DNA from 2 places in the Arthrobacter sp. TJ-170 genome. Region 2 is predicted to be linked to the other one. Evidence: predicted binding sites of a transcription regulator. Region 2 holds the regulator's gene; the other holds the start of a gene.
What was found. Region 2 encodes HspR, which represses chaperone genes until heat shock. Its sites were predicted from a motif close to AAGTTGAGTCNNNNNGACTCAACTT; they were not measured.
Positions count from the first base shown of each region.

Region 1: the regulator HspR is predicted to act here: its motif matches at 7,534-7,558, upstream of AC4D1W_RS13770 (Hsp20/alpha crystallin family protein).

Region 1 is NZ_JBZCNL010000007.1:154,544-163,585, forward strand. Features, by position in the region: gene pstS (phosphate ABC transporter substrate-binding protein PstS) at 1-802, opposite strand, end outside; gene AC4D1W_RS13735 (FAD-dependent oxidoreductase) at 862-2,349, opposite strand; gene AC4D1W_RS13740 (transketolase family protein) at 2,462-3,478, opposite strand; gene AC4D1W_RS13745 (transketolase) at 3,475-4,338, opposite strand; gene AC4D1W_RS13750 (cysteine hydrolase family protein) at 4,582-5,145, shown strand; gene AC4D1W_RS13755 (hypothetical protein) at 5,188-5,394, opposite strand; gene AC4D1W_RS13760 (SDR family oxidoreductase) at 5,515-6,312, opposite strand; gene AC4D1W_RS13765 (DUF4383 domain-containing protein) at 6,515-6,976, shown strand; gene AC4D1W_RS13770 (Hsp20/alpha crystallin family protein) at 7,058-7,498, opposite strand; tRNA gene AC4D1W_RS13775 (tRNA-Val) at 7,673-7,746, opposite strand; gene AC4D1W_RS13780 (DUF2630 family protein) at 7,904-8,149, shown strand; gene AC4D1W_RS13785 (flavodoxin family protein) at 8,210-8,818, shown strand; gene AC4D1W_RS13790 (formate/nitrite transporter family protein) at 8,910-9,042, shown strand, end outside.
Region 2 is NZ_JBZCNL010000004.1:206,877-215,918, forward strand. Features, by position in the region: gene AC4D1W_RS09655 (DEAD/DEAH box helicase) at 1-619, opposite strand, end outside; gene AC4D1W_RS09660 (M20 metallopeptidase family protein) at 928-2,157, shown strand; gene trmB (tRNA (guanosine(46)-N7)-methyltransferase TrmB) at 2,203-3,072, shown strand; gene AC4D1W_RS09670 (DinB family protein) at 3,082-3,594, opposite strand; gene AC4D1W_RS09675 (SDR family NAD(P)-dependent oxidoreductase) at 3,641-4,333, opposite strand; gene AC4D1W_RS09680 (PspA/IM30 family protein) at 4,385-5,077, opposite strand; gene AC4D1W_RS09685 (hypothetical protein) at 5,083-5,688, opposite strand; gene AC4D1W_RS09690 (heat shock protein transcriptional repressor HspR) at 5,736-6,158, opposite strand; gene AC4D1W_RS09695 (DnaJ C-terminal domain-containing protein) at 6,196-7,206, opposite strand; gene AC4D1W_RS09700 (nucleotide exchange factor GrpE) at 7,357-8,073, opposite strand; gene dnaK (molecular chaperone DnaK) at 8,076-9,042, opposite strand, start outside.

The DNA.
Region 1 (9,042 bases), on a different contig from region 2:
GACTGACCGAGACATACTCATCGCCCACCAGGAGCTTCGCCCTGCCGAGCGGCGGTCCCACGGCGGAGTCGTCCGCGTAGGTGACCGCTCCTTCTGTGCTGGAGACGGTGCTGACGACGCCGGCATTGCCCTTGGCGTTCTCTCCCGCCAAACCGGACGGGAAGGTGCCGTCCGCCTCGTCGGTCCAGACGTCCGGCACCACTGAGTGCAGATAATCGGTGAAGTTCTCTGTTGTTCCCGAGTCGTCCGAGCGGCTCACGGGCGTGATACGGGTATCGGGCAGGTCCACGCCCTCGTTCTGGCTCGCGATCGCGGGATCATTCCAGCTCGTGATCTCACCGTGGAAGATGCGGGCGATCGTTTCCGCGTCGAGGTTCAGCTCCTCGATTCCCGGAAGGTTGAAGGCGATGCTGATGGGGGCCACGTAAGCCGGAATGTTGAACGCGCCGTCGGGGCCGCATACTTCGCGCGACTCCTCGAGCTCTTCCTCGCTGAGGTAGGCATCCGATCCGGCAAAATCGACTGCACTGGCAAGGAGAGCACCACGGCCCGCCCCGGACCCGTCGGGAGAGTACTGCACCCGAACATCCGGGTGGATGGTGGCAAACTCCGACTGCCAGGCATTCATCGCAGGACCCTGCGCCGATGATCCGGCACCGGTAATGGTTCCACTCAGGCTGGAGGAAGCGTTCTCAGCCGCAGCTTCCTGCTCGGAGCCAAGCGGATAGTCCGAGCCGCAGGAGGCGACGGTAAGACCGGCAGCACAGCTGAGGGCGATGGTAAGAGCGCGACGAAAAATCACACGCCCACGATACAGGTGAATGCTGAGTGAACCCACGTTGAATAGCGGGTGAACTCATCCTAGGGCGCTTGAAGGTCGCGCGTGGCAGGTCCTTCCAGCCGTTCGCCGTCGTGGGTGAAGCGCGAGCCGTGCAGCGGGCAGTCCCATGATCGCTCGGCATCGTTCCAGCTCAGAACTCCGCCGAGGTGCGGACAAACCGCGGACACACGATGGGTCACGCCGTCGATCTGGCAAATCCCGACCGGCCGCGCACCGTTGCGCACGACGACGCCCTGACCCTCAGGCGGCTGAGCGTGGGAGGATCGAACCAGCCCTCCCAGCCAACCGGCGACCATTTCGCGGCCCACACCGGCATTGGTCTTCGCGGTGCTGAGTGCATCCTGTTTGCCCACGCGGATTTTGTAGAGCTCATTCGCCCAGGGCATGTTCCCACCGAGAATTTCCGCGGACAGGGCCAGGGCTGCAGCTACTCCGTTGGTGAAGCCCCACTTGTCGAAACCGGTGGCGGTGTAGATGGACTGGCCTCCCACCGGCATCTTGCCGACATAGGGAACGGACGACGCCGGTCGGTAGTCCTGCGCCGACCAATTGAATGCCGGTTGTGCAGTGGGGAAGTGCTCCTGGGTCCAGCGGATGATGTCATCGACAAGGGACTGGGTGTGCGCCTGGCGCCCGACGGCATGACCGTTGCCGCCCACGATGAGATACGGCCGGCCTTCAACCGTGGCATTGCGCAACGTCCGGGAGGGCGAATCGACCGAGAGGTACATGCCGTTGGGGATCTCATCCTGCACCGTGAAAGCGACCGCATAGGAACGGTGCGGTTGGAGGACGGAAAAGTGTCCGCCGCGGTCCAGGATCGGAGTACCCGTGGCGATGACCACGTGGGCTGCTGACACCTCACCGACGGAGGTCTGGACGGTGGTTCGTTCGCCCTTTGTACTGCCCGCCTTCACCCCCGTCACCCTTGCGCCCTCGACCAGGTGGCCGGAATGTTTCCGCAGGTCGACGGCCAGTGCCGCGAGCACCTCCATCGGGTGTACCTGCGCCTGGCCTGGTACGCGCAGGGTGCGCGTCACCGGGAAGGGCAGTTCCGAAGAGTCCCCCAGAACGGCGGTGAGTCCGGAGTTCGCGCACGCATCGCGTTCGTCACTGAGGAGGCGGGCGCCGTCGTCGGTTACCGCGTAGTTCACTGCGTCGCGCAGCTCGTGGCGAACTCCGTTCTCGTCACAGAACCGGAGCAGCCAGCTCTGGCCTTCGCGGTTTCCGGTGACGTAATGGCGAGCCAGGGCCGCGCCGTGATGCTTGATGATCGAGGACAGCCGGGTGCCCTGCAGCAGTGACACCTTCGCCGTGCTGTTTCCCGTGGTAACCGCTCCGACGGTGCGGGCTTCCAGGACCGCAACGCGCTGGCCGGACCGCGCAAGCAGCGCGGCCAGGGTGAGCCCGGTGATGCCGGCACCGACGATCACAGAGTCGTACTGGCCGCCCTCCTGGAAGGCGTCGACTGGGATGCGCGGTGACGATTCAAGCCAAAGTGATTTCACAGCCAGTTCTCCTTCTATACGGCGGTTGATCAGTTCCGCCCAATACCTCCGTGTGGCCAACGCTAGACCTCGCCGGGGATCACCTCAAGGAGTGGCCGAGCTCGAGCGGCTATCAGTCCGCGCGTTCCGTATGCGGGGGGTTCAGTAGCCTCTTGACCCGCTCAACGATCTTCGAGGTGCTGACCCCGTAGCGGTCGTTGAGGGTGGGCAGGGCGCCGGCGTCAAGGAATTCGTCGGGCAACCCAATCGGGGTGACGCGGCGATGAACGCCGTCACGCACCGCAGCGTGTGCCACTGCGTCGAAGAGGCCGCCGATGATTGTGTGGTTCTCACAGGTGAGAACCACTCGGTCCCGAGCCAGCTCGCGCAGAATGGTGGCCTCGTCCAATGGCTTCAGAGTCGGCACGTGCAAGACGGCCACGTCTACTTTGTCGAGCGCCAGCGCCTTTGCTGCTTCCAGCGCACGCTCGGTCATCAGGCCGGTGGAAATGAGCAGCACTTCTGCACCGTCACGGAGCAACTGGGCCTTACCCAGCTGGAACGTGTAGTCGTACTCGTCGAGGACCCTCGGGACCTTGCCGCGCAGAATGCGCATGTACGTCGGGCCCTCGTGTGCAGCCAGCTGGGGGACGGCCTGCTCAATATCGACCGCATCACAGGGATCAACAATGGTCAGGTTGGGCATGCCGCGGAGGATGGCAACGTCTTCCGTGGCTTGGTGGGAAGGACCATAGCCGGTGGTGAGACCGGGCAGCGCGCACACCATATTGACATTCAGGTTTGCCTCGGCGATATCCAGGCAGAGGAAGTCATAGGCGCGGCGTGTGGCAAAGACCGAGTAGGTCGAAACGAAGGGGACGAAGCCTTCCAGCGCCAGGCCTGCTGCGGCTCCGAGCAGTGCCTGCTCGGCCATGCCGATCTGGTAGAAACGATCCGGCATGGCATCGCGCAGGATATGCAGGTCGGTGTACTTGGCCAGATCGGCGGAAAGACCCACGATCCGTTCATCCTGCTCCGCCAATTGGACGAGCGCGTGGCCGAGCGGAGCGGCGGTGACGCGCTGGCCCTCATGGGCGAGGGATGCACTCATTGCATCCGAGGTCAGTCTCTTCTTCTGGGTGGTGCTCATGCTTCGAACGACTCCTTCAGCTGCTGGTGGGCCAGTTTCCATTCATCAGGGGCAACGGACATGAAGTGCAGCTTTTCCCGGTTCTCCAGGAACCGCACGCCCTTGCCGAGCTTGGTGTTCACGATCAGGCAGCGGGGTTGGGCAGCATCTGCGGCGCGCAACTCCTCCAGAGCGGTGAGGACGGCGGAGATGTCGTTGCCGTCAACGCGTCGGGTGATCCAGCCGAAAGCCTTCCATTTGCCGTCGATCGGCTCCATGCCGAGGGTCGATGAGCTCTTTCCATCGGCCTGCTGGTCATTGAAATCGACAATGGCGATGAGGTTGTCCAGCGCGTGGTGTGCGGCTACCGCAGCCGCTTCCCAGGTAGAGCCCTCGTTCAACTCGCCGTCGGACAGGATGTTGTACACAAAGGCCTGGTTCCTTTTTCGCTTGAGGCCGAGCGCCACCCCGTTTGCGATCGTGAGTCCGTGGCCCAGCGATCCACCGGAGATCTCCACGCCGGGCGTGTAGGAAGCCATCGCCGACATGGGCAGTCGCGAGTCGTCGGTTGCGTAGGTTTCTAGTTCCTCGCGCGGGAAAAACTTCGCCTCAGCCAGCGCAGCGTAGAGCGCAATGGCGTAATGGCCGATGGAGAGCAGGCATCGGTCTCTGTCCTCCCACTCAGGGTTGGCAGGATCGAGCTTGAGCTGGTCGGTGTAGAGGACGGCGAGTACGTCGGCCAGATCGAGCGCCTGTCCAATGTAACCCTGCCCCTGCACCTCGGCCTGGATGAGCGCATTGGTTCGGATGCGGTGGGCCGCTTCCTTGATTCGCTGTAGACGCTCCGCGTCAGGCGCGATCTGTTCTGTGGTCGATTCCATGGGTGTTCACCTCGTGTGGATTTCTCCGGTTTCGGCGAAACGCGCTCCTTAGCGGTCACGACCGCCGACGACGGCATTGTGTCAGGACTCACATTAGTCGCTCGACTGTTAACAGTCAACAAATAGGCCGAGGAGGCCCAGTTGTTTGCCCTTGTCTTGTATGCAGCCACCCCGCCGCACGGGTGGAACGTAAGTATGCTGGCTAAATGGTCGCAATGGACCCGCAACAGGGAAGGAAGAGACATGACGGCTGCGCTGCTGATTATCGATATGCAGAAGGCGTTCTTCGAGGATGAAACCCTCGGACGGCAGCAGGATCCGCTGGTCAAGGCATGTAACTCGGCCATCGCGGATGCCCGTGAAGCCGGTATTTCGGTCTATGTAATCCGCACGGAGCATCAGCGGGACAAATCGACGTGGACCCTGAGCATGCTCGACGACGACCAGGGATTCCTTTTCAGCGGCACGGAGCAGGCGGAGCCCGTTGACGGGCTGGACATCGACGGACTTCCGGAATTGGTGAAGACACGGGACAGCGCCTTCTTCGGTACCGATCTACTGCAGCGTCTACGCAATCTCAGCGTGGATACGGTTGTCCTCGCCGGCGTAGCGACACACAACTGCATAGCTCAGACTGCGGCGGATGCGTACGCCAACAACGTACGGGTGGCGTACGCGAAGGAGGCGATCGCCTCCACCAATGAAGAGTATGCGGAGAACGTCCTTGGTGTGCTGATGGACGAATACCGCCAGCGGTCCCTCAATGCAGAAGACGTCCGGAAGCTCTTCGCCGTGGGTCGGGCCTGAGCGGGGGAGCGCCTGGGCACCGGTGCCCTGAGGGTGATGCAGTCAAAACCCGATGCTGTATCCGTCCTCGCGGTGGAAGAGGCGCCGTCCCGCACCGTCGTCAAGACGGACCCAGACTACTGAGGAATCGTCTGCGCGATCGTCCAATACTCCGGTGTATTGGTTGCCGGACTGGTGGCGCAAGGTGACCTGCTGGCCACGCTTCAAAGCGGAAAAGTCGGTCAGGGACTGGTGCTGCGAAGTGGTCATGGAAGAGCCTCTCTGAAGTGTGACTGACGCCACACTATTGGGCCTTCCTGAATGTTTGGTGAATGGAGTCTGGACAGAAACTAGGCAAACAAGCAAAAAACTAGTGACAGCAAAACGACCTCAGCCCTTCCGCCACGCGTGGTCGTGAAGATGCGAGCCGGCCTGCGGTCCCATCTGCAGCATCCCGCCGTCAACGGCCCACGACGCGCCGTTGACGTAACTGGCCGCCGGCGTTGCGAGGAAGGCGATCACTGATGCGACTTCAATGGCAGCACCTGGACGGCCGATCGGGATGCCGGGGCGGTCGACCTCTTTCGGGTCCTCATCCTCGGCATCATTCATTGGTGTGGAGATCTCACCAGGGAGGACCGCATTCACGGTCACGCCGAGATGGCTCAGTTCAAGCGCCATGGTACGCACAAGCCCGCCGAGCGCGTGTTTGGAAGCGTCGTATGCAGTGGAGCCGACGCGTGGCTGTTCCTGGTGCACGCTGGTGACGGCGATGATCCGTCCGCCGTTGCCGGCTTCGACCATTCTCTGCGCCGCGCGCTGCATGCAGATGAACGCGCCGTCGAGGTTGACCGTCAGGATGGACCGCCAGGTGTCGAAATCTGTTTCGAGGAAGGGCATCGGCTTGTTCATGCCCGCGTTGTTGACGAAGACGTCGAGCCCGCCGAGCTCTTCTGCGAGGTGATCTACCACAGCTGCCCCCGCCTCGGGGTCGGAGGTGTCCAGCTGAGCGATCACCGCCCGGCGTCCGCGCTGCTCTACTTCCCGCGCGGTTTGCTTCGCCCCCTCTTCTCCGGAATGCCACGTGATGCCGACGTCCATTCCGGCCTCGGCGAGGGCCACCGCAGTCGCCCGTCCAATACCCGAGTTGGATCCCGTCACTATTGCAGTCTTTGGTGAGAAGGTCATGCATCATCCTCCCCAGGGTCCGGCAGGCACCGCAAGGGTCGATAACCAGACAAAGGGTTATCGAAAAGTTAACTAAGCATGCTTTCTATTTCCACTTCATTGTGTCAGTCTGGCATTACCAGTGGCGGGAAGTGCTGTTCATCATCTCGCAAAATCAAACGCCGACCCCCCGTCACGCCGGCAACTTAGAGGGGATAAAGCAATGGCATCCACACACTCATCGGACCCGGGAGTTACAACCCGAAGCAACATCCAGAAAGCCGCGCTCGCAGTCGGAATAGTCTTCCTGCTTATCGGTATCCTCGGATTCATTCCGGGCATCACCAGCAACTACGATCAGTTTTCCATTGCGGGTCCTGGCTCGGAAGCGTTCCTGCTCGGGATCTTCCAGGTCTCCGTCCTGCACAATATCGTTCACCTCCTGTTCGGCGTAGCTGGTGTGGTAATGGCGAAATCGGCGACCGGCGCCTATAACTTCCTCCTGTGGGGAGGCGTTATCTATGCCGTTCTGTTCATCTATGGGCTGATTGTCCCGCATGACTCAGATGCCAACTTTGTCCCCTTCAACGCAGGGGACAACATCCTGCACCTGGTCCTCGCTATCGCCATGATTGCTCTCGCGCTTGCGCTGCGGGACAAGCACCGCACGGTTCGAGGCCGGTAACCTTCCAGAGGAAAAAGAACGACGACGACGGGTCGCAGCCCGTCGTCGTCATTCTTTTTGCTGTGGTTCGGTGAAGGCGGATTAGGCTTCCACAGCCTTGTCGCCCCGTACCGACTGGGCGTCCTCGCCTGAGACCACCTCGATCTTGCGGGGCTTCGCGCGCTCGCTGACCGGGATGGTGACGCTGAGGACACCGTTCTCATACCGTGCGGAGATGGCGTCAATGTCGATACCCTGACCAAGGTTCAGCTGCCGGAGGAAGGATCCGCTGTCACGTTCGCGGGTGAGCCACTTGACCCCCTCAACGTTGCGCAGCGTGCGCTCGGCGCGGATGGTGAGCAGCTGCCCGTCGACGTCAATATCAACTGACCCCGGGTCAATGCCGGGAAGGTCAGCGCTGAGGATGTAGTGGTCGCCCTCGCGGTAGAGGTCCATCGGCATCAGGCGCAGGCCCTGGCGGGTATCCAGAAGTGCGCCGGCCACGCGGTCCAGTTCGCGAAATGGGTCGAATTTCATAGCCATGATGGTTCACTCCCTGAGGATATCTAGTGTGCTGGGGGTTGAGCCTTGTTCGCTCAACCTGTAGGTAGATTAGCACTCCGCCACATGGAGTGCTAACTCCTTTTTGTTCGCTCATAACGAACGCAAGCCCCCGAAAAAACCCGTCCCGCGGGTGGCGGGACGGGCTACGAACCGTGCCTGCGCGGGGCCTCGATCCCCGGGCCTTCCGCGTGTGAAGCGGATGCTCTACCAGACTGAGCTACACAGGCAAATAGTTCCCAGTCAGTTTAGGGCATCGATGGAGTGATCACGCAAACGCCCCTTTCGGTGGATATTCGGGCGGACACTAAGTACCCTGTCTATCCCGGCCTGTCTCGGGACATCCCAGCGGGCGAGCACTTCTCGAAGCCAGCGAAGGAGTTTGTCATGAATGATCAGGACATTTTGGCGCGTATTCAGTCCCTTGTCGATGAGGAGCACGGACTGCGCGATTCCTCCCCCGATGAGAGTGACTCCGCCGAAGACCGGCGGGTCCGCCTGCGGCGGGTCGAGGAGGAACTCGATCAGTGCTGGGATCTGCTCCGCCAGAGGCGGGCAAAGCAGGATGCGGGGGAGAGTCCCCAGGAGGCAGAGGCCCGGCCGATCGACCAGGTGGAGGGGTACCGCCAGTAAGCTGTCCCGTCCACGACGGGAACGGCGACGAAGATCGTGTACAGAGTGGAAGGAACCCCCATGGAAAACCTGAAAGCATTTGCGCTGATCTGCACGCTCAGCCCCTCACCCGCTGAATCGAGCTCTGACCTTATGGCCAGCCGCATTCTCAGCAAGCTGGAGGAGCAGGGTGTAACGACGTCGTCGGTCCGGGTCGTGGACTACAACGTGGCTCCCGGCGTGGAAATCGACATGGGTGAGGGGGACCAGTGGCCGCAGCTCCGGCGGCAGATCCTGGACGCGGACATTTTCCTCCTCGCCGCTCCAATCTGGGTGGGCCACATGAGCAGCATTGGGCAGCGCGTGTTTGAGCGGCTGGATGCGGATCTGTCCTCCACCGATGATGACGGCAGGCCTATCATGTACAACAGGGTGGCACTCACCGCCGTCGTCGGGAACGAGGACGGCGCCCACCACGTCACCGCGGAGATGCATCAGGGTTTGAACGACATCGGCTTCACGGTTCCTGCCCAGGGCGGCGTGTACTGGGTGGGAGAGGCGATGCAGACGGTGGATTTCAAGGACCTCGACCAGGTGCCTGATCCGGTTGCCTCGACCATTTCCGCTATGACTGCCAACGCGGTTCACCTCGCGAAGTCGTTGAAATCGGCGCCCTACCCTGCGCCGTAGCATCGAGTTGGCAGGCAAGGCGGTGAAGAGCCCCCAGGAGGGTTAAGTCCTGCCCGATCGCGAATACTTCAACGGAAAATAGGCGAGGCGCTTGGAGAATCACCAGAACGACCGCGACGCGCGACGGCGGGAACTCGGCAACACACCCGGCCCGGTCGAGGATGAGATCGAGGAGTCGTTCGACCGAACCGTCGACGAAGGTGCCCAGCGCCTGCACCGCACTT
Region 2 (9,042 bases):
GGTTGGACAGGTACCGCTGGACAATCTTGTCCACGCCGTTATCCAGGGTGGCCGAGAACAGCATGCGCTGACCTTCGGTTGGTGTGGTGTCCAGGATCCGCTTCACGACGGGCAGGAAGCCGAGGTCGGCCATGTGGTCGGCCTCGTCCAGCACGGTGATCTCCACCGACTCGAGCGTCACCAGCTTCTGGCGCATCAGGTCTTCAAGCCGTCCGGGGCAGGCAATAACAATGTCGACGCCGGCACGCAGCGCTTTTTCCTGGCGAGCCTGTGAGACGCCACCGTAGATGACGGTGGTGTTCAGGCCAAGCTCGGCGGCCAGCGGCTCGACGGTCGCGTTGATCTGCGTAGCAAGCTCACGTGTGGGAGCAAGGATGAGCGCCAGCGGGCGGCCCGGCTTGCGGCGGTAGGCTGCCTCGCGCTCGGCCAGGCGCGACACCATGGGCAGCGCAAACGCGAGCGTTTTACCGGAGCCGGTACGGCCGCGGCCAAGAACGTCCCGGCCCGCAAGGGTGTCGGGGAGGGTCTTGACCTGAATGGGGAACGGTTCAGTGATTCCCTGGTCGGTAAGGGAACGGACCAGCGCTGTGGGCACGCCAAGCGCAGCAAAGGTAGTCATGTAAAGTACACGAACTTTCTTCTCATCTTCCCTGCGCACCGGTTGGTGCCCAGAGTCCGCCGAAGGAAAGTCAGACAGTGTCAACCGCTCTCACAATCTTGCGAGATAGCGCGGGACAAAAGAATGCGTTCATCGACGCAGGCTGCGGCTGTTGGTCTTCGTAAAAAGCTTCATGTGCCGCAAGCAAGTGGATCCAGTCTATCAGTGGTCTGGTTGCGCTCCTGACGGCCGTTGGTGAGGATGGGGATTGTGTGAGCAAGCCCACCACGCGCGCCGCACTGAAACCTCACCACACCGCAGGAGGAACCATGTCCACCGCCGCTGCCATCCGCTCCCATGCTGCAGATCTGTCCGGGGAAGTAACTGAACTGCGTCACCGCCTGCATCAGGAACCGGAGGTCGGCCTGCACCTGCCCCGTACCCAGGAGAAGGTGCTGGAAGCGCTGGACGGGCTTCCCTACGAGGTGAGCGTGGGCAAGGACACGACGTCGGTGACCGCAGTTCTGCGCGGAACGGCACCGTCGTCGAACGGACAGAAGCCGGTGGTTCTGCTGCGCGGAGACATGGACGCTCTTCCTGTGCAGGAGCAGACCGGAGTCCACTACACATCCCGGATTGACGGGGCCATGCATGCCTGCGGCCACGATCTGCACACGGCAATGCTCGCCGGAGCCGCGCGGATCCTTGCTGACCGGCGCGAGGAGCTGGCGGGCGACGTCGTACTGATGTTCCAGCCTGGCGAGGAGGGTTTTGATGGCGCAGGGGTGATGATCCGCGAGGGTGTACTCGAGGCCGCAGGGCGGCGGCCGGACGCGGCCTACGGCATTCACGTTGTGTCCTCGTTGCTGCCCAATGGCCTGTTCGCCAGCCGGCCCGGCACGCTGATGTCAGCGTCCAATTCGCTTGATGTGACCGTCCACGGCGTCGGCGGCCATGGGTCGGCACCCCACCGTGCCAAAGACCCCGTCACCGTTGCGGCAGAAATTGTGACCAGCCTGCAGACGATGATCACGCGGCAGTTCGACATGTTCGATCCCGTGGTGCTGACCGTCGGTCTTCTGCATGCGGGAACCAAGCGGAACGTCATCCCCGAATCAGCGCGCATAGAAGCGACGATCCGGACCTTCTCCGAGCAGAACCGGGAGCTGATGCGAACCGCGATCCCGCGCCTGGTGAACGGCATCGCCGAAGCGCACGGACTCTACGCAACGGTGGAGTATGAGACGGAGTATCCGCTGACGGTAACGGACCCCACGGAGACCTCGAACGTTGAGAAGCACGTCGGTGAGTTGTTCGGCGACGAGCGGTACACGCAGATGGCCAATCCCCTCAGCGGCTCAGAGGACTTCTCCCGGGTGCTGGCGGCCGTGCCCGGGAGTTTCGTTTTCCTGTCCGCCGTCCAACCGGGTGTCGATCCGGCGGGAACCGCGTTCAACCACTCCCCCTACGCCACCTTCGACGACAGCATCCTCGCCGACGGCACCGCCCTCTATGCGCAACTGGCAGTGGCGCGGATCGCCGAGCTTTCGGGCGCCTGACCCGTCCGGACCGCCGGCTTGGCGTGCCTCGCTACGCTTGTACCGATGAGCACGCACCCTGAGCCCCAGCCCTTCCCTGCCCAGCCCGTCTCCTTCGTGCGCCGCGGCTCACGACTCCAGGGCCGCCGTCGTGATGCATGGGCGGAGCTGTCCGAAGGCCTCGTCGTGGAGGTTCCGCGCAGTTCCGCGGCGGACACTTCTGTGGACCCCATGTGGGAGTACGACGCCGCTGCCTCCTTCGGGCGCGATGCACCCCTGGTGATCGAGGTCGGATCGGGACTGGGTGAAGCGGTGGCGCATGCAGCAGCCGAGCACCCCGCGCGCAACTTCCTCGCCCTCGAGGTGTACAAGCCGGGGCTGGCCCAGACCCTGCTTCGAATTGACCAGCGGGGGCTGACCAACGTGCGCGTCGCGCAGGTGAACGCGGCAGAAGCCCTGGCCACGATGATCAGTCCCGCGTCGGTCGCCGAACTGTGGGTCTTCTTCCCCGACCCCTGGCACAAGACCCGCCACCATAAGCGCCGGCTCGTCAAGGACTCCTTCATCGAGCTGGCCGGGCGCGTGCTGGAACCCGGCGGCATTCTGCGCCTCGCCACCGACTGGTCGGACTACGCGGCGCAAATGCGCGAGGCCGCCAACGCCTCACCATTGTTCGAGAACCTGCACGAGGGCGAACGCGCCGGGGGGGACAGTCCCCTGACCCAGGTGTGGGCCAGCGGCGTCGAGCACGAAGTCGGCGGGACGCCCCGCCGTGAGGGACGCGAGCCCGCCGGTACGGCCTCGGCCCGCGAAGGCGAGGACATGCTCGGAGGCTGGGCACCGCGTTTCGAGGGCCGGATTCTCACGAGCTTTGAAAACAAGGCCCATGACGCCGGCCGCATGATCTTCGACCTGGCGTACCGGCGGGTGTTTTAGCCGCTGCCGTCAGGCGCGGACGTCGTAAAGGTGATGGACGACGTCGTGCAGTCCGTACTGCGCGAGGGTTGCGACAGTGAATCCCGACCCATTGCTTCGCCGCCCTACACGGTCCCAGTCCGTCACCGAATCCAGCAGCGCGGTGTACGCCTCGCCCACATCTGCAAGCTCGCCTGCCACCCTGGCCGGATCCTCGGCGGCGTAGTTTTCCTCCTGTGCCGTGCGGTCCTGGTCCCAGTTCTCGAAGAGCGGGTCCTCCTGCGCCAACATCAGTTCCGTGCGTTCAGTGAACAGCACGTAGACGTCCCGGACGTGGGTAGCATACTCAAGTGCTGACCAGGTGCTCTCGTCGGGGCGGTCGCGAACGTCGGCCCGTTCGAGGACGGTCCGCCACCGAGGCAGATCTGCTCTGTGTTGCTCCGCGATGCGATCAGTCGGATAGTCTGCCGGGTCGAATCCGCATTCGGTGCAGGCTCGTTCCAACACCCAGGTCCAGTCCTTGGTATCCGGTTCAATTGCCATAGATCGAAGCGTATCCGGGTGCGGCGTTGAAGCGACCAAACCTGACTCAATCAAACGACGACGACGGCAGGTCCCGCTCCCCCGCGGCCATAGCGTCAACGATTCGGCGGGCAACAGCATCAGGGTCCTTGCCCTGCGGCAGGCGGGGTGCCACTCCCTCGATGGGACGGTGCGCCAACCCGGTTTCAGTGTGCGGGGGCCGAACATCGAGGACGCGCACCCCGCTACGGCGCAACTCGAGCGCAGCAGCCTTGCCGAACGCGCTCAGCGCCGCCTTGCTCGCGGAGTACGCCGCCATGCCTCCGGTGGGACTATCGGCGACGACAGCGCTGATCTGGACCACCTGCGATCCCTTGCTCAGCCGCGGGACAACAGCCCGGAGGAGCCGGGCGAAGCCCACGAAGTTGGTGAGCAGCAGCTCGTCCAGAGTGTCATCGTCGAGCTCCGCGAGGGAACCGAAGGCCACGACGCCCGCGGCATAAACCACGCCGTCCAGAGGCTCGTCATCCAACGTATCGGCGATGCGGGCGGGCCCTCCGGGCAGGGTGAGATCAGCAGCGACGGACCGGGCGCCCAACCGATGAGCGACAGCGCTGAGTTTCGCTTCATCGCGTCCGCTGAGGATCAGCCGCGCTCCCCTTGCGTCCAGTTCTGCAGCTATGCGCGAACCGAGCTGGCCCGTTGCTCCTACCACCAGGAACTGTTTGCCGCGGATGTCGGCGGCGTTGGTCTCACCCATGACCTGAGCCTAGCAACCCGCCCTGACGCTTCCCTCCCGGGCCCGCAAGGCCTATGCCTGCCCTCGACGGCGGTCCTGTGCCTTTTCTTTCAGCTGCCGGAGTTCCTGCTCGGCTGCCTCACGTGCCTCGAGCTCGCCGAACGCCTGTTCGAGCTTCCCGGAGGACGGGTCCGACCAGGTGAGTTCCTCTTGGGCTGCCTGCAGATGCCTCAGACGCCTGGCTTCCTGCTCCGCCTCGCGCGCGGCACGAGCGGTTTCCACACTGCTTCCCGCTGAAGCGGACACCGCACCCTGAACGTCCAGCGCCGCCTGGGTGGCGCCGTGCTGGGCCTTGAGGGATTCGTAGCGGACTGCATTTTCCTGCAATGAGGTTTCAAGCCGGTACAGGTCTGCTTCGAGGGAGTGGAACTGCTGATCGACGCCATCGCGCTGGCGGGTCAGAGCCTCGAGCCTTTTCTGCACGTCCAGTGCGCGGCGAAGCGCGGCCCGGGCGGCGTCGTCGTTGTTGTCCGCAACCGCGCGTTCCGCCTCGCGGTTGCACGCGTCGAGGTCTGCCGCTGCCTGCCGGGCGAGGCTGTCGACCCGGTGCCGTACAGCGGCGAGGTCGGCAACACTGCGGCGGGCACGGTCGAGGTTTTCCTCCTGTTGCCGCTGGGTCTGCCCGAGCGCGGCGATGGGATCGACCGGTTCAGCAGCGTTGCGGCGCGAGGAAAGGATGCGTGAGATGCGGCGGCGTACAGACACTGGTCCTAGGCCCGCCGCGTGCCGGTGCCGTAGGCGGCATTCCAGGTCCTCAGGGCACCGATTTCCGTAGTGAGGCGCGAGGTGGCACGCTCAAGCTGCCTGCTGCCGGAGACCTGATGAACCTCGAGAAGGGCCCGACGCAGCTGAGCCGACAGTTCGCAGAGGGAGTTGACCTGCTCGCCGATGCCGCCTGCAAGGTCTTCACGGAGCGCCCTGTTCGGTTCCTGTTCGGCAAGCGCAAGGCGTTCACCGAGTACGGCTTCGGCCCGGGTGAGATCCTCAGCGGTTGCAGCCAGGTCCCCCGTGGGAGAGCCCTGTGCGATAGCCGCCGCAACGGAGCGGCGGGTGGCGTCCGTGGAGCGCTCAAGCTGGAGCCGGAGCCTGGCGAGCTCCCGTGCCGATGCATCCGTGGAGAAGGACCGCAGGCGGCTGGACCCGCGCTCGATCCGGCGGCGGAGGACCCCCGAATGGCGGACACGGCGCACGAGCAACCAGGTACCGGTTGCCGCACCGATGGCCAGCACACCCAGGACCGCTCCACCAAAGAGGAGGAGCTGGAGAACACCCTCCAGCAGGACTTCCGCGGCGTCAGCGAACTCTGAATCAGGCATGTATATAAGTGTGCCGTGGAATTGGAGGTTGCGCTACGTGGGGGCCCTCAGCGGGAGGGATCCCCGCGCCAGATCATGAGTGCCTGGCTGCGCGGGCGGGGACGCTGGCCCCGGGCGAGGGTGACGACGTCACCCGCGAGACCGGCAGCGAAGACACGGCTGGTCTCCGATTTCCGTCGCTGTGCCAGCTCTTCGGTGAGTTCGCTGACCCTGTGCTGGAGCGCCATGACCTGATTCTCCAGTTCAAGGATGCGCCGGATCCCTTCCAACGAGACGCCCTCATGGGACAGCCGCTGCACTTCGCGCAGGACATTGACATCGCGCTGGGAATACCGGCGGGCCCGCCCCGGCGCCCTGCTGGGAGTGACGAGGCCCAGCCGGTCGTACTGACGCAGCGTCTGGGGATGCATGTCTGCCAGCTCCGCCGCCACGGAGATCACATAGATCGGCATATTGATATCAACAGACATGGTGTCGCTCCCTTCTGCTGGCTAGATTCCCCACACCCTAAAGCCGCGCCTTCTCGGCGAGGTTGTTACGCGGATCGGCATCCTTCGTGGCGGTGGCGAATGCTTCGACGGCGGCCGCTGCGTCCTTGTTCAGATTCTGCGGAACGACGACGTCGATGGTCACCAGCAGATCGCCCGTGCCCTTCGAAGTCTTCACTCCACGGCCCTTGACCCGCAGGGTCCTGCCGGACGGAGTACCCGCCGGCACCTTCACCTTGACGATCTCACCGTCCAGGGTGGGCACCTCCACCTGCGCACCGAGCGTTGCCTCGGGGAAGGTGACAGGTACGTGCACCCTGATGTTGTCGCCGTCGCGCTGGAAGAACGGATGCGGCTTCACATTCACAGTGACCATGAGGTCACCGTTTCCTGACGGCCCGGCCTGGCCCTTTCCGCGTACACGGACCTTCTGCCCGTCACGGATGCCGGGAGGAATACGAACGTCGATCACCTCGCCGGACGGTTCACGCAGGCCGATGGTGGTGCCGCGGATGGACCCGGCGAAGGAGATGCTGGTGCTCGCCGTGCGGTCTGCGCCCTTGCGTGGCGGCGCCTGATACCCAGGGAATCCACCGCCCCCGGGGAATCCACCGCCGGAAGAGTAGCCGCCGCCTCCGCCGAACAGATCGGCGAACTCCGGAGGCAGGTTGCTGCCGCCGCCGAAACCTCCACGCTGGCGACCCGCCGTCTGACCGAAGAGGTTCCCGAACATGTCGTCAAAGCCGGCACCGCCGCCTGCCCCGCCCGGGCCGCCCGCGGTGAAGCGTGCTCCGCTTCCCATGGCGCGGATCGCGTCATACTGCTGACGCTCCTCGGGATCGGACAGCACCGAGTAGGCCTCGGAGATGTCCTTGAACATCCGGTCCGAGCCGCCGGTGCTCTGGTTCTGGTCGGGGTGGTGCTTGCGCGCGAGCTTCCGGTAAGCCTTCTTGATGTCGGCGTCGGAGGCGTCCTTGGGCACGCCAAGGATCTTGTAGAAGTCCTTGTCGACCCAATCCTGACTAGCCATCTGACCCCTCCTCTCTCTTAAACTTTAAGTTGTCCTGTTCGTGGAAGCATTGCCGCCGTCCCCTCCGAGGAAGGGGGCTTTGATATTCCGAGCGGCCGCCAGGCCCGTAGGAATTTCGTTGCCCCCGTTCGGAGGGGACGGCGTGCTCAGCTACTCCGGTACCGCTACGATCACCTGGGCTGCGCGCAGGACGCGGTCACCCTTCTTGTAACCGGCGCGGAGGATCTGGCTGACGCTGTCGAACTGGACGTCCGGGCTTGGCTGCTGGATGAGCGCTTCGTGGACGTTCGGGTCGAACTCCACGCCGGTCTCATCGATGCGCGAGAGACCGTAGGTTTTCAGCGCGTTCTCCAGCTTGGTGGAGATAGCGGCGAAGGGCCCGTCCGCAAGGTCGCCGTGCTGGCGGGCGGCGTCAATGTCGTCGAGCACCGGCATGAGCGAGTTCAGTACCCCGATCACTGCCATATCCCGTGCGACGTCGCGGTCCCGCTCCACCCGCTTCCGGTAGTTGACGTACTCGGCCTGAAGCCGGAGCAGGTCATTCCGAAGCTCGGCCTCAACGTTGGTGGACGCCTGAGGAAGCTCTTCTCCGCCACCGGCCTCATTGAGGATCGCTTCTGCCTGCGCCAGTGCATCAACACCGGCGTCCGCTCCGTCCAGGTGCACCGAGTCCGAGGCATCCTGCCCGGTTCCGGCGCCGGGCTCCTGGCCGGCCCCCGCGAAGGGTGCCGAGCCAGGGGTGCCCGTGCCGTCTGTTTCGGCTGTGCCGTGCTGCCCACGGATCTCCCCAGTCTCCGGGTCGATCTTCCGGTTATCTCGGAAGCTCACTGGCTCTGAGTGTTCTTCTTCGTTTCCGTGGTGCGGCATGGCTACTTCTTCTCGTCTTCGTCAACGACCTCGGCATCGACGATGTCTTCGTCGTCAGCCTTGGATCCGTTTTCGCTGGGCTCACCGGTGGGGGTAGCGCCGGGACCGGCGGCACCTTCCTGCTGAGCCTGGGCGTAGATGGCCTCGCCGAGCTTGGTCTGGGAGGTCTGCAGCTTCTCGAAGGCAGCCTTCACCTCGTCGTCGTTATCCTGCGACTCCAGAGCCTTCTTGAGTGCATCGACGTCGGACTGCACCTCGGTCTTGACATCTTCGGGCAGCTTGTCGGAGTTGTCGTCGATGAGCTTGCCAACGGAGTAGGCCAGCTGCTCGGCCGAGTTGCGGACATCCGCGGCCTCACGGCGCTGCTTGTCCTCGGCAGCGTGCTCTTCAGCCTCACGGACCATGCGGTCGATGTCTTCCTTCGACAGCGCGGTGCCGCCGGTGATGGTCATCGACTGCTCCTTGCCGGTGCCCTTGTCCTTGGCGGACACGTGCACGATGCCGTTGGCGTCAAGGTCGAAGGTGACCTCAACCTGAGGAACACCGCGCGGCGCCGGTGCAATACCGGTGAGCTCGAAGGTGCCCAGAGGCTTGTTGTCGCGAGTAAACTCACGCTCGCCCTGGAACACCTGGATGGCAACCGAAGGCTGGTTGTCATCCGCGGTTGTGAAGGTCTCACTGCGCTTGGTGGGGATGGCAGTGTTGCGCTCGATGAGCTTGGTCATCACGCCGCCCTTGGTCTCAATGCCCAGCGACAGCGGGGTCACGTCGATCAGGAGGACGTCCTTGCGCTCGCCCTTCAGCACACCGGCCTGGAGGGCAGCGCCGACGGCGACTACCTCATCCGGGTTCACTCCCTTGTTGGGCTCCTTGCCGCCGGCCAGTTCCTTCACCAGTTCCGAAACAGCGGGCATACGGGTGGAGCCACCGACGAGGACGATGTGGTCGATGTCGGAAACCTTGATGCCG